DNA from 3 places in the Streptomyces sp. NPDC090088 genome. Region 2 is predicted to be linked to each of the others. Evidence: riboswitches for the same ligand, from Rfam matches in the RefSeq annotation. Region 2 holds a riboswitch; each other region holds the start of a gene.
The links. Region 2 has a riboswitch for thiamine pyrophosphate ahead of ACIPSJ_RS15465 (thiamine ABC transporter substrate binding subunit). Riboswitches for the same ligand answer to the same signal wherever they lie in the genome.
Positions count from the first base shown of each region.

Region 1 (3,267 bases), on a different contig from region 2:
CGTCCAGAATCACCGGCACGCGCGCGTGCTCGACGATCAGCTGGAAGTTGTGCGGGTTGCGGATCCCGAGCCCCGACCCGATCGGCGACCCCAGCGGCATCACCGCCGCGCACCCGACGTCCTCCAGCTTCCTGGCCAGCACGGGGTCGTCGTTGGTGTACGGCAGCACCGTGAACCCGTCGTCGACCAGCGTCTCCGCCGCGTCCAGCAGCTCGACCGGATCCGGCAGCAGGGTGCGCTCGTCGGCGATGACCTCCAGCTTGACCAGCGAGGTCCCCAGCGCCTCCCGCGCCAGCCGGGCCGTCAGCACCGCCTCCCCCGCCGTGAAACAGCCGGCGGTGTTCGGCAGCACCCGGATCCCCAGCCGTTCGAGGACCGACAGCACGGAACCCCGTACCCCCGGGTCCACCCGTCGCATCGCGACCGTGGTCAGCTCGGTCCCGGACGCGACCAGCGCCCGCTCCAGCACCTCCAGGCTCGGCGCGCCCCCGGTCCCCATGATCAGCCGGGAGGAGAAGGCCGTACCCCCGAGCACGAACGGATCGTCGGCCACGGCTCAGCCCCCCTGCACGGCGGTGAGGACTTCCACGCGGTCGCCCTCGGCGAGCGCCGTGCCCGGCCACTCGCCGCGCGGTACGACGGTCTCGTTGACCGCCGCTGCCACCCCGGAGGGCGCGGGCGTGAGGGACCGTACGAGCGTGTCGAGCGCGGTGCCCGGGGCGATCTCCCGGCGCTCGCCGTTGACGGAGATGGTGACGGAGAGGTTCATGCGGTCTGCTCCACGAGTACGGTGCCGAATCGCCTCGGCGTGAACGGACGGGCCTCCTCGGGCAGCTCCCCGCAGGCCAGCAGCTCCGCCATCACGTCTCCCGTGACCGGCGTGAGCAGCACCCCGTTGCGGTAGTGCCCGGTGGCCAGCAGCAGGCCGTCGAGGCGGGTCGGCCCGAGCAGCGGCGCGTTGTCGGGGGAGCCGGGGCGCAGCCCGGCCCGGGTCTCGGTGAGCGGCAGCTCGGTGATCCCGGGGACCAGTTCGTGGGCGTCGCGCAGCAGCTCGTACACGCCCCCGGCGGTGACCGTCGTGTCCCAGCCCAGCTCCTCGCTGGTCGCCCCGACCACCAGCTCGCCGTTCTCCCGCGGCACCAGGTAGACCTGGCTGCCGCGCACCACGGCCCGTACGGTCCGGCTGAGGAACGGCGCGTACCGCTTCGGCACGGTCAGCCGCAGCACCTGCCCCTTCACCGGCCGCACCGGCGGCAGCACGTCGTCGGGCACGCCCGCGAGCCGGCCGCTCAGGCTCCCGCCGGCGAGCACCACCTGCCGCGCGCCGCAGGTGTCACCCGCGCGGGTGAGGACGCCGGTGGCGCGCTCCCGTAGCACCTCCAGGCGCTCCGCCCAGTCCCGGTGGAACACCACCCCGGCCCGCTCGCACGCGGTCACCAGGGCGGCCGCCAGCCGGCGCGGATCGATCTGGTGGTCGCCGTCGACCCGCAGCCCGCCGCGCACGCCCGGCGCGAGCATCGGCTCCAGGCGCCGGCACTCCCGCCCCGACAGCCACTCCGACTCCAGGCCCGACTGCCGCTGGAGGGTGTGCAGCTCCCGCAGATGGGCCCGGTCGTCGGCGTCCAGGGCGACCGCGAGGGTGCCGCAGCGCCGGTAGCCGAGGTCGTGGCCGGTGAGCTCGGTCAGCTCGGCGGCGAAGTCGGGATAGCGGCGGGCGGAGGCCAGGTTGAGCCCCAGCAGGGTCTGCTCGCCGTAGTGCAGTTCGGTGACCGCGGCCAGCATCCCGGCCGCCACCTGCGCGGCCCCGCCGCCGGGATCGGGATCGACCACGGCGGTGGCCAGCCCGCGCTGAGCCGCCCGCCAGGCCGTGACCAGGCCGATGACTCCGCCCCCGATGACGAGGACGTCGGACGTATGTGAGGACATGGGCGTCCAGCCCCTCCCTTCGCCGGCATGACCCGGATCAGGTTCGTACGGTCGGAGGCCGCCAGCCTCCCTCTCAGCCCGGTGCGTCCGGGCTCCCGCGTGTGCTTGCCCGCCACCCTAGCCCGCGGGGCTCCGCCCGGGTAAGACGGCCTGGGCCGGTGCCGCGGAAGGTCCTGGGCAAGGTCCTCTGCAAGGTCCTGTGGAAGAGGTCACCCAGCACGCCCCCTGACTGACTGTCTGTCAGTTGTCTATCGTTCGCGTCTATGGTGATCAGGTGAGCGAGCAGACGCAGCAGCAGGGCACGTCACAGACGCGACGCGTGGTCGTCGTCGGCGCGGGCATGGCCGGGGTGCAGACCGCCGTGGCCCTGCGCGAACAGGGGTTCACCGGCCCCGTCACGCTGATCGGCGCCGAACCGCACCAGCCGTACGACCGGCCGCCGCTCTCCAAGGCCGTGCTGCTCGGCAAGGCCGAGAACTCCGCCTTCGAGGTCGACTTCGAGGCCCTCGACATCGAGCTGGCGCTCGGCCGCGAGGCGCTGGGCGTGCGCCCCGCCGACCGCGAGCTGGACACCGAGACCGGACCGGTGCCGTACGACGTCCTGGTCCTCGCCACCGGTGCCGAGCCGATCACGCTGCCCGGCACCGAGGGCGTGCCCGGCGTCCATCTGCTGCGCACCCTCGACGACGCCGAACGGCTGCGGCCCGTGCTCGTCCGGCAGCACGACGTCGTGGTCGTCGGCGCGGGCTGGATCGGCGCCGAGTTCGCCACCGCGGCCCGCGAGGCCGGCTGCGCGGTCACCGTCGTGGAGGCCGCCGACCGTCCGCTCGCCGGGGCGCTGCCCGCCGAGGTGGCCGTGCCGATGGCCGCCTGGTACGCCGGCAGCGGCGCCGACCTGCGCACCCACGCGCGCGTGGCCCGGGTCGAGCCCGGCGCGGTGGTGCTCGACGACGGCTCGCAGGTGCCCGCGGGCGCCGTCGTGGTCGGCATCGGCGCCCGCCCCGCCACCGCTTGGCTGACCGGCTCCGGCATCGAGCTCGGCCCCCATGGCGAGGTGCTCGCCGACGACCGGCTGCGCACCAGCGTCCCGGACGTCTACGCGGTCGGCGACTGCGCCTCCTTCCCGTCCGGCCGTTACGGCGAGCGCCTGCTGATCCACCACTGGGACAACGCCCTCCAGGGCCCGCGCACCGTCGCCGCCAACATCCTCGGCGAGACCGACGCCGTCTACGATCCGGTGCCGTACTTCTGGTCGGAGCAGTTCGGCCGCTTCGTCCAGTACGCGGGCCACCACGCGGCGGCCGACCGCATGGTGTGGCGCGGCGACCCGTCCGGCCCGTC
Region 1 is NZ_JBIVDZ010000001.1:1,487,259-1,490,525, forward strand. Features, by position in the region: gene ACIPSJ_RS06565 (thiazole synthase) at 1-553, opposite strand, end outside; gene thiS (sulfur carrier protein ThiS) at 557-769, opposite strand; gene thiO (glycine oxidase ThiO) at 766-1,926, opposite strand; TPP riboswitch at 1,924-2,035, opposite strand; gene ACIPSJ_RS06580 (NAD(P)/FAD-dependent oxidoreductase) at 2,201-3,267, shown strand, end outside.
Region 1: it holds a riboswitch for thiamine pyrophosphate, as region 2 does, so the genes downstream of both, thiO (glycine oxidase ThiO) here and ACIPSJ_RS15465 (thiamine ABC transporter substrate binding subunit) in region 2, are expected to answer to the same signal.

Region 2 (3,267 bases):
TCTACACCACCGACGCGAGCACGGCGAAGGCCTTCTACACCTCGCTCTTCTCCTGGCAGACGCGCGATGTGCCGATGGGCCCCGGACTGACCTACACCGTCCTCACCCCGGCCGGCGCCGGCCCGCAGGCGGCCCTGGGCGGACTGATGCAGCTGCCCCAGGCCAACCTCGACGCCGGTTCGACGCCGGAATGGCACCCGTACTTCGAGGTGACCGACTGCGACGCCACCTCCGCCAGAGCCGTCGAGGCCGGAGCCGTCGTCCTCATCCCGGTCACCGAGGCACCGGGCATCGGCCGCTTCGCCATGTTCCTCGACCCCGCCGGCGCCCTCTTCGCCCTCATCACGACGGCCCGGGCCTGAGCCCCGCCCCCACCGGGCCCCACCGGGCGAAACCTTCGGTCACAGGTCACCCAAATGGATCTGCGACACTGGTACCACCATGCCCAAGCCCGGAGAACTCACTTTCGTCGCCCCGCGCGGAGCCAAGAAGCCGCCGCGGCATCTCGCCGATCTCTCGCCCGCCGAGCGCAAGGACGCGGTGGCCGAGACGGGGGAGAAGCCGTTCCGTGCCAAGCAGCTCTCGCAGCACTACTTCGCGCGGTACGCGCACGACCCCGAGCAGTGGACGGACATCCCGGCCGGCTCCCGGGAGAAGCTGCGCGAGGCGCTGTTCCCCGAGCTGATGACCGTCGTACGGCATCTGTCGACGGACGAGGGCACCACCCGCAAGACGCTGTGGCGGCTGTTCGACGGCACGCTCGTCGAGTCGGTGCTGATGCGCTACCCGGACCGGGTGACGATGTGCATCAGCTCGCAGGCGGGGTGCGGGATGAACTGCCCGTTCTGCGCGACGGGGCAGGCGGGTCTGGACCGGAACCTGTCCACCGCGGAGATCGTCCACCAGATCGTGGACGGGATGCGGGCGCTGCGGGACGGGGACGTGCCCGGCGGTCCCGCCCGGCTCTCGAACATCGTCTTCATGGGGATGGGCGAGCCGCTCGCCAACTACAAGCGGGTGGTCGGCGCCATCCGGGCGCTCACCGATCCCGCCCCGGACGGTCTCGGGCTCTCGCAGCGGGGCATCACCGTCTCGACCGTCGGACTGGTCCCGGCCATCAACCGGTTCGCCGACGAGGGCTTCAAGTGCCGGCTCGCGATCTCCCTGCACGCGCCCGACGACGAACTGCGCGACACCCTCGTCCCCGTGAACACGCGGTGGAAGGTGCGCGAGGTGCTCGACGCCGGGTTCGAGTACGTCGAGAAGAGCGGCCGTCGGCTCAGCATCGAGTACGCCCTCATCCGGGACATCAACGACCAGGCGTGGCGCGGTGACCGGCTCGGCCGGCTGCTCCGCGGCAAGCCCGTGCACGTCAACCTGATCCCGCTGAACCCGACGCCGGGCTCCAAGTGGACCGCCTCGCGGCCCGAGGACGAGAAGGCGTTCGTCGAGGCGATCGCCGCCCACGGGGTGCCCGTCACCGTACGGGACACCCGTGGCCAGGAGATCGACGGCGCCTGCGGTCAGCTCGCGGCCACCGAGCGGTAGGATCTGGCCACCACATCTTCATATTCCGACAGGGGAGCGCCACAGCGCTGAGAGTGCGGCAATCGGGCCGCAGACCCTCTGAACCTCGCCCAGGTCATTCTGGGTAGGAAGTTCGGTCATCACTCAAGCTGTTGCGCCCTGCCCGCACACCGCGGGCAGGGCCGCGTCTCTTCCTGGTCCACCCCAGGAGGAAAACACCAGTGCACACCACGCACACCAAGGCCTTCGTGGCCGCGGCCATAGGGCTCGGTCTCGTCACGCTGTCCGCGTGTTCGTCGTCGTCGGGTTCGGCGGCCGACTCCAAGACCGTCACCCTCGTCAGCCACGACTCGTGGGCCGTCTCCAAGAACGTGCTCCAGGACTTCGAGAAGCAGTCCGGCTACCAGGTGAAGGTCCTCAAGGACGGCGACGCCGGGCAGGCCGTCAACAAGGCGATCCTGACCAAGGACAACCCGCAGGGCGACGTCTTCTTCGGCGTCGACAACACCCTGCTGTCCCGCGCCCTCGACAACGGGCTCTTCCAGCCGTACGCGGCGAAGGGGCTGGCGCAGGTCGGTACGGAGTACCAGCTCGACGCCGGCAAGCACCGGGTCACGCCCATCGACTACGGCGACATCTGCGTCAACTACGACAAGGCGTACTTCAGCGCGCACAAGCTGACCCCGCCCACCTCGTACGCCGATCTCGTCAAGCCGCAGTACAAGAACCTCCTCGTCACCGAGAACGCGGCCACCTCCTCGCCGGGGCTGGGATTCCTGCTCGGGAGCGCGGCTCAGTACGGGGACAGCGGCTGGCAGGACTACTGGAAGAAGCTGAAGGCCAACGGCGTCAAGGTCGTCGACGGCTGGGAGCAGGCCTACAACGAGGAGTTCTCCGGCTCCGCGGGCGGCAAGAAGGCCAAGGGCGACCGGCCGCTCGTGGTGTCGTACGCCTCCTCCCCGCCCGCCGAGGTGATCTACGGCGACCCGAAGCCCAGCACCGCGCCCACCGGTGTCGCGACCGGCACCTGCTTCCGGCAGATCGAGTTCGCCGGGCTGCTGAGCAACGCCGGGAACAGCAAGGGCGGCAAGGCGCTCATCGACTTCCTGGTCTCCAAGGAGTTCCAGGAGGACATGCCGCTGAACATGTTCGTGTACCCGGTGGTGAAGGGCGCTAGCGTGCCCGCCGAGTTCACCGAGTACGGTCCCGCCGCCCAGGACCCCGAGACCATGGCGCCCGACAAGATCGCCGCCAACCGTGACCAGTGGGTCAAGACGTGGACGTCACTCGTACTGAAGTAGCGGCCGGGCGCGGGAGCGCGGCGCGGCTCGGGCTGATGCTCGTGCCCGTCGCGTTCTTCGGTGTCTTCTTCGCCTGGCCGGTCGCGGCGATCGTGACCCGCGGCCTGAAGGCCGACGGGGTCTGGCGGTTCGGGCGGATCGCCGACGTCCTCGGCCAGTCCGACATCCGGCACGTGCTCTGGTTCACCACCTGGCAGGCGCTCGCCTCCACCGCGCTCACCCTGCTGGTCGCGCTGCCCGCCGCCTACGTCTTCGCCCGCCTCGACTTCCCGGGCAAGCAGGTGCTGCGGGCCGTGGTGACGGTCCCCTTCGTGCTGCCGACGGTGGTGGTCGGGACCGCCTTCCTGGCGCTCGTCGGGCGCGGCGGACTGCTCGACGAGCTGTGGGGCGTACGACTGGACACCACCGTCTGGGCCATCCTGCTGGCGCATGTCTTCTT
Region 2 is NZ_JBIVDZ010000002.1:1,481,279-1,484,545, forward strand. Features, by position in the region: gene ACIPSJ_RS15455 (VOC family protein) at 1-362, shown strand, start outside; gene rlmN (23S rRNA (adenine(2503)-C(2))-methyltransferase RlmN) at 442-1,548, shown strand; TPP riboswitch at 1,569-1,676, shown strand; gene ACIPSJ_RS15465 (thiamine ABC transporter substrate binding subunit) at 1,749-2,828, shown strand; gene ACIPSJ_RS15470 (iron ABC transporter permease) at 2,864-3,267, shown strand, end outside.

Region 3 (3,267 bases), on a different contig from region 2:
CGGCCCGCACATCGAGCAGAAGTGGGCCGTCTTGGCCGGCTCCGCCGGGAGGGTCTCGTCATGGAACTCGCGGGCGGTGTCCGGGTCCAGGGCGAGGTTGAACTGGTCCTCCCACCGGAACTCGAAGCGGGCGTCGGACAGTGCGTCGTCCCACTCCTGGGCGCCCGGGTGGCCCTTGGCGAGGTCGGCCGCGTGGGCGGCGATCTTGTAGGTGATGACGCCGGTCTTGACGTCGTCCCGGTTGGGCAGGCCCAGGTGCTCCTTGGGCGTGACGTAGCAGAGCATCGCCGTGCCCCACCAGGCGATCATCGCGGCGCCGATACCGGAGGTGATGTGGTCGTACGCCGGCGCGATGTCCGTGGTCAGCGGGCCGAGCGTATAGAACGGAGCTTCATCGCAGATCTCCTGCTGAAGGTCGATGTTCTCCTTGATCTTGTGCATCGGGACATGGCCCGGGCCCTCGATCATCGTCTGTACATGGAAACGCCTGGCGATCCGGTTGAGTTCCCCGAGCGTGCGCAACTCCGCGAACTGCGCCTCGTCGTTGGCGTCGGCGATGGAGCCGGGGCGCAGGCCGTCACCCAGCGAGTAGGTGACGTCGTAGGCGGCGAGGATCTCGCAGAGTTCCTCGAAGTTCTCGTACAGGAACGATTCCTTGTGGTGCGCCAGGCACCAGGCCGCCATGATCGAGCCGCCGCGCGAGACGATGCCGGTCTTGCGGTTGGCGGTCAGCGGGACGAACGGCAGCCGCACGCCCGCGTGGACGGTCATGTAGTCCACGCCCTGTTCGGCCTGCTCGATGACCGTGTCCTTGTAGATCTCCCAGGTCAGCTCCTCGGCCCTGCCGTCGACCTTCTCCAGTGCCTGGTAGAGCGGCACCGTGCCGATGGGGACGGGGGAGTTGCGCAGCACCCACTCGCGGGTGGTGTGGATGTTGCGGCCGGTGGAGAGGTCCATGACCGTGTCTGCGCCCCACCGGGTCGCCCAGGTCATCTTCTCGACCTCCTCCTCGATCGAGGAGGTCACCGCCGAGTTGCCGATGTTGGCGTTGACCTTCACCAGGAACCGCTTGCCGATGATCATCGGCTCGATCTCCGGATGGTTGACGTTGGCCGGCAGCACGGCCCGGCCCGCCGCGATCTCCTCGCGGACCACCTCGGGAGAAACGTTCTCGCGGATGGCGACGTACTCCATCTCCGGGGTGATCTCGCCCCGGCGGGCGTACGCGAGCTGGGTGACCGCCTCGCCGTCCCGGCCACGGCGGGGCTGGCGCGGGCGGCCCGGGAAGACCGCGTCCAGGTTGCGCAGACCGCCGCGCGGCGAGGTGTGCTTGATCCCGTCGTCCTCGGGACGGACGGGGCGGCCCGCGTACTCGGCGGTGTCGCCACGCGTGATGATCCAGTTCTCCCGCAGCGGCGGCAGACCCCTGCGGACGTCGGTCTCGACGAACGGATCGGTGTACGGGCCCGAGGTGTCGTAGAGCGTCACCGACTGCCCGTTGGTGAGATGCACCTGACGGACCGGCACCCGAAGGTCGGGGCGCGAACCCTCGACATACCCCTTGTGCCAGCCGATGGACTTCCCGGCCTCCAGGGGCGATTCACCCGAAATGGGCTGTTCGTCCTGACTGAAGGCAGGCGTGCGTACGTCCTTGTCGGTCATGAGACCTACTCCCTACGCCGGCATTACCCGGTAACAGGTTCGGCGGTCGACGCAGCGGCTTCCGTCGGGCGGCGTTCCCTGTGAAACATCACTCGTTCCACGTGAAACATCGCGAATACGGAGGTCAGCGCCCTCTCAGCCCGGTGCTCCGAGCTCCCGCGTGTGCAAAGGTGCCTCCACGCTAGCGTCAATTCGGGCGCGGTGAACAGGGGGCCCCTGCCGTTCTTGCGATGATCGGGCGGTGACCTCGACACAGCAGCACCCTCATCCGCCCCCCGAGCCGAGGCGCGGCAACGGCGCCCCGCAGGGCGGCGGTGCCGGCCACGGGGGCCATGGTGCCGGTGACGGACACAGCCACGGGCAGGGCCGGTCGTACGACCAGGGCCACGCGCCCGGACAGGGCCGACAGCCCGGCCACGACCATGCCCACGCACACCCGCCCGGAGAGGGCCCCGACCAGGGCCGCTCCGGAGCCGGCGGCGGGCACGGCCACTCGCACAGCCACAGCCACGGACCCGCCGCGCCTGTCTCCAAGCATCTGCGCAAGGTCATCGCGGCGATCCTGATCCCCTTCACCGCCGCGGTCGTGGTCGGCCTGGTGGTGCTGTGGCCCGGCGGTGCCCCACCGCACGAGCGCACCGGCGTCGGCTTCGACCGCCAGACGCAGCAGGCGACGGTCACCAAGGTCGTCTCGGTCAGCTGCAAGTCGGTCAACGCCTCCGGGAGCGGCTCGACCGGCGACACCTCCACCGCCGACGGCGGTTCCTCGAAGCAGGAGGACGACAGCACCTGCAAGAAGGCCACGATCCGGGTCGACACCGGCAAGGACAAGGGCCGTACCTTCACCGAGATCGTGCAGCCCGATCAGTCCCGGCAGTTGCACGAGGGTGAGCAGGTCGTGGCCGCCTACGAGCCTTCCGCACCCAAGGACCTGCAGTACTCGGTCACCGACGTCAACCGGAAGTTCCCGATGGCGCTGCTCGCCGGCATCTTCGCGCTCGCCGTCGTGGTGGTGGGCCGGCTGCGCGGTGTGATGGCGCTGGTCGCTCTGGCGGTCAGCTTCCTGGTGCTGACCATGTTCATCCTGCCGGGGATCCTGCAGGGCTCGAATCCGCTGCTGATGGCGGTGGTCGGGTCGAGCGCCATCATGCTGATCGCCCTGTACATCTGCCACGGGCTGTCGGCCCGGACCTCGGTGGCGGTGCTCGGCACCCTGGTCTCGCTGTGTCTGATCGGCGTCCTCGGCTCGGAGTTCATCGACTGGGCCGCGCTCACCGGCAACACCGACGACAACACCGGTCTGATCCACGGTCTGTATCCGTCGATCGACATGAGCGGTCTGCTGCTGGCCGGTGTCATCATCGGTTCGCTGGGTGTCCTGGACGATGTGACGGTGACCCAGACGTCGGCCGTCTGGGAGCTCCACGAGGCCAATCCGACGATGGGCTGGCGCGGGCTGTACCGGGCGGGCATCCGCATCGGCCGCGACCACATCGCCTCCGTCGTCAACACCCTCGTCCTGGCCTACGCGGGCGCCGCGCTGCCCCTGCTGCTGCTCTTCTCGATCGCGCAGAGCAGCGTGGCCACGGTCGCCAACAGCGAGCT
Region 3 is NZ_JBIVDZ010000003.1:213,288-216,554, forward strand. Features, by position in the region: gene thiC (phosphomethylpyrimidine synthase ThiC) at 1-1,662, opposite strand, end outside; TPP riboswitch at 1,655-1,832, opposite strand; gene ACIPSJ_RS16920 (YibE/F family protein) at 1,904-3,267, shown strand, end outside.
Region 3: it holds a riboswitch for thiamine pyrophosphate, as region 2 does, so the genes downstream of both, thiC (phosphomethylpyrimidine synthase ThiC) here and ACIPSJ_RS15465 (thiamine ABC transporter substrate binding subunit) in region 2, are expected to answer to the same signal.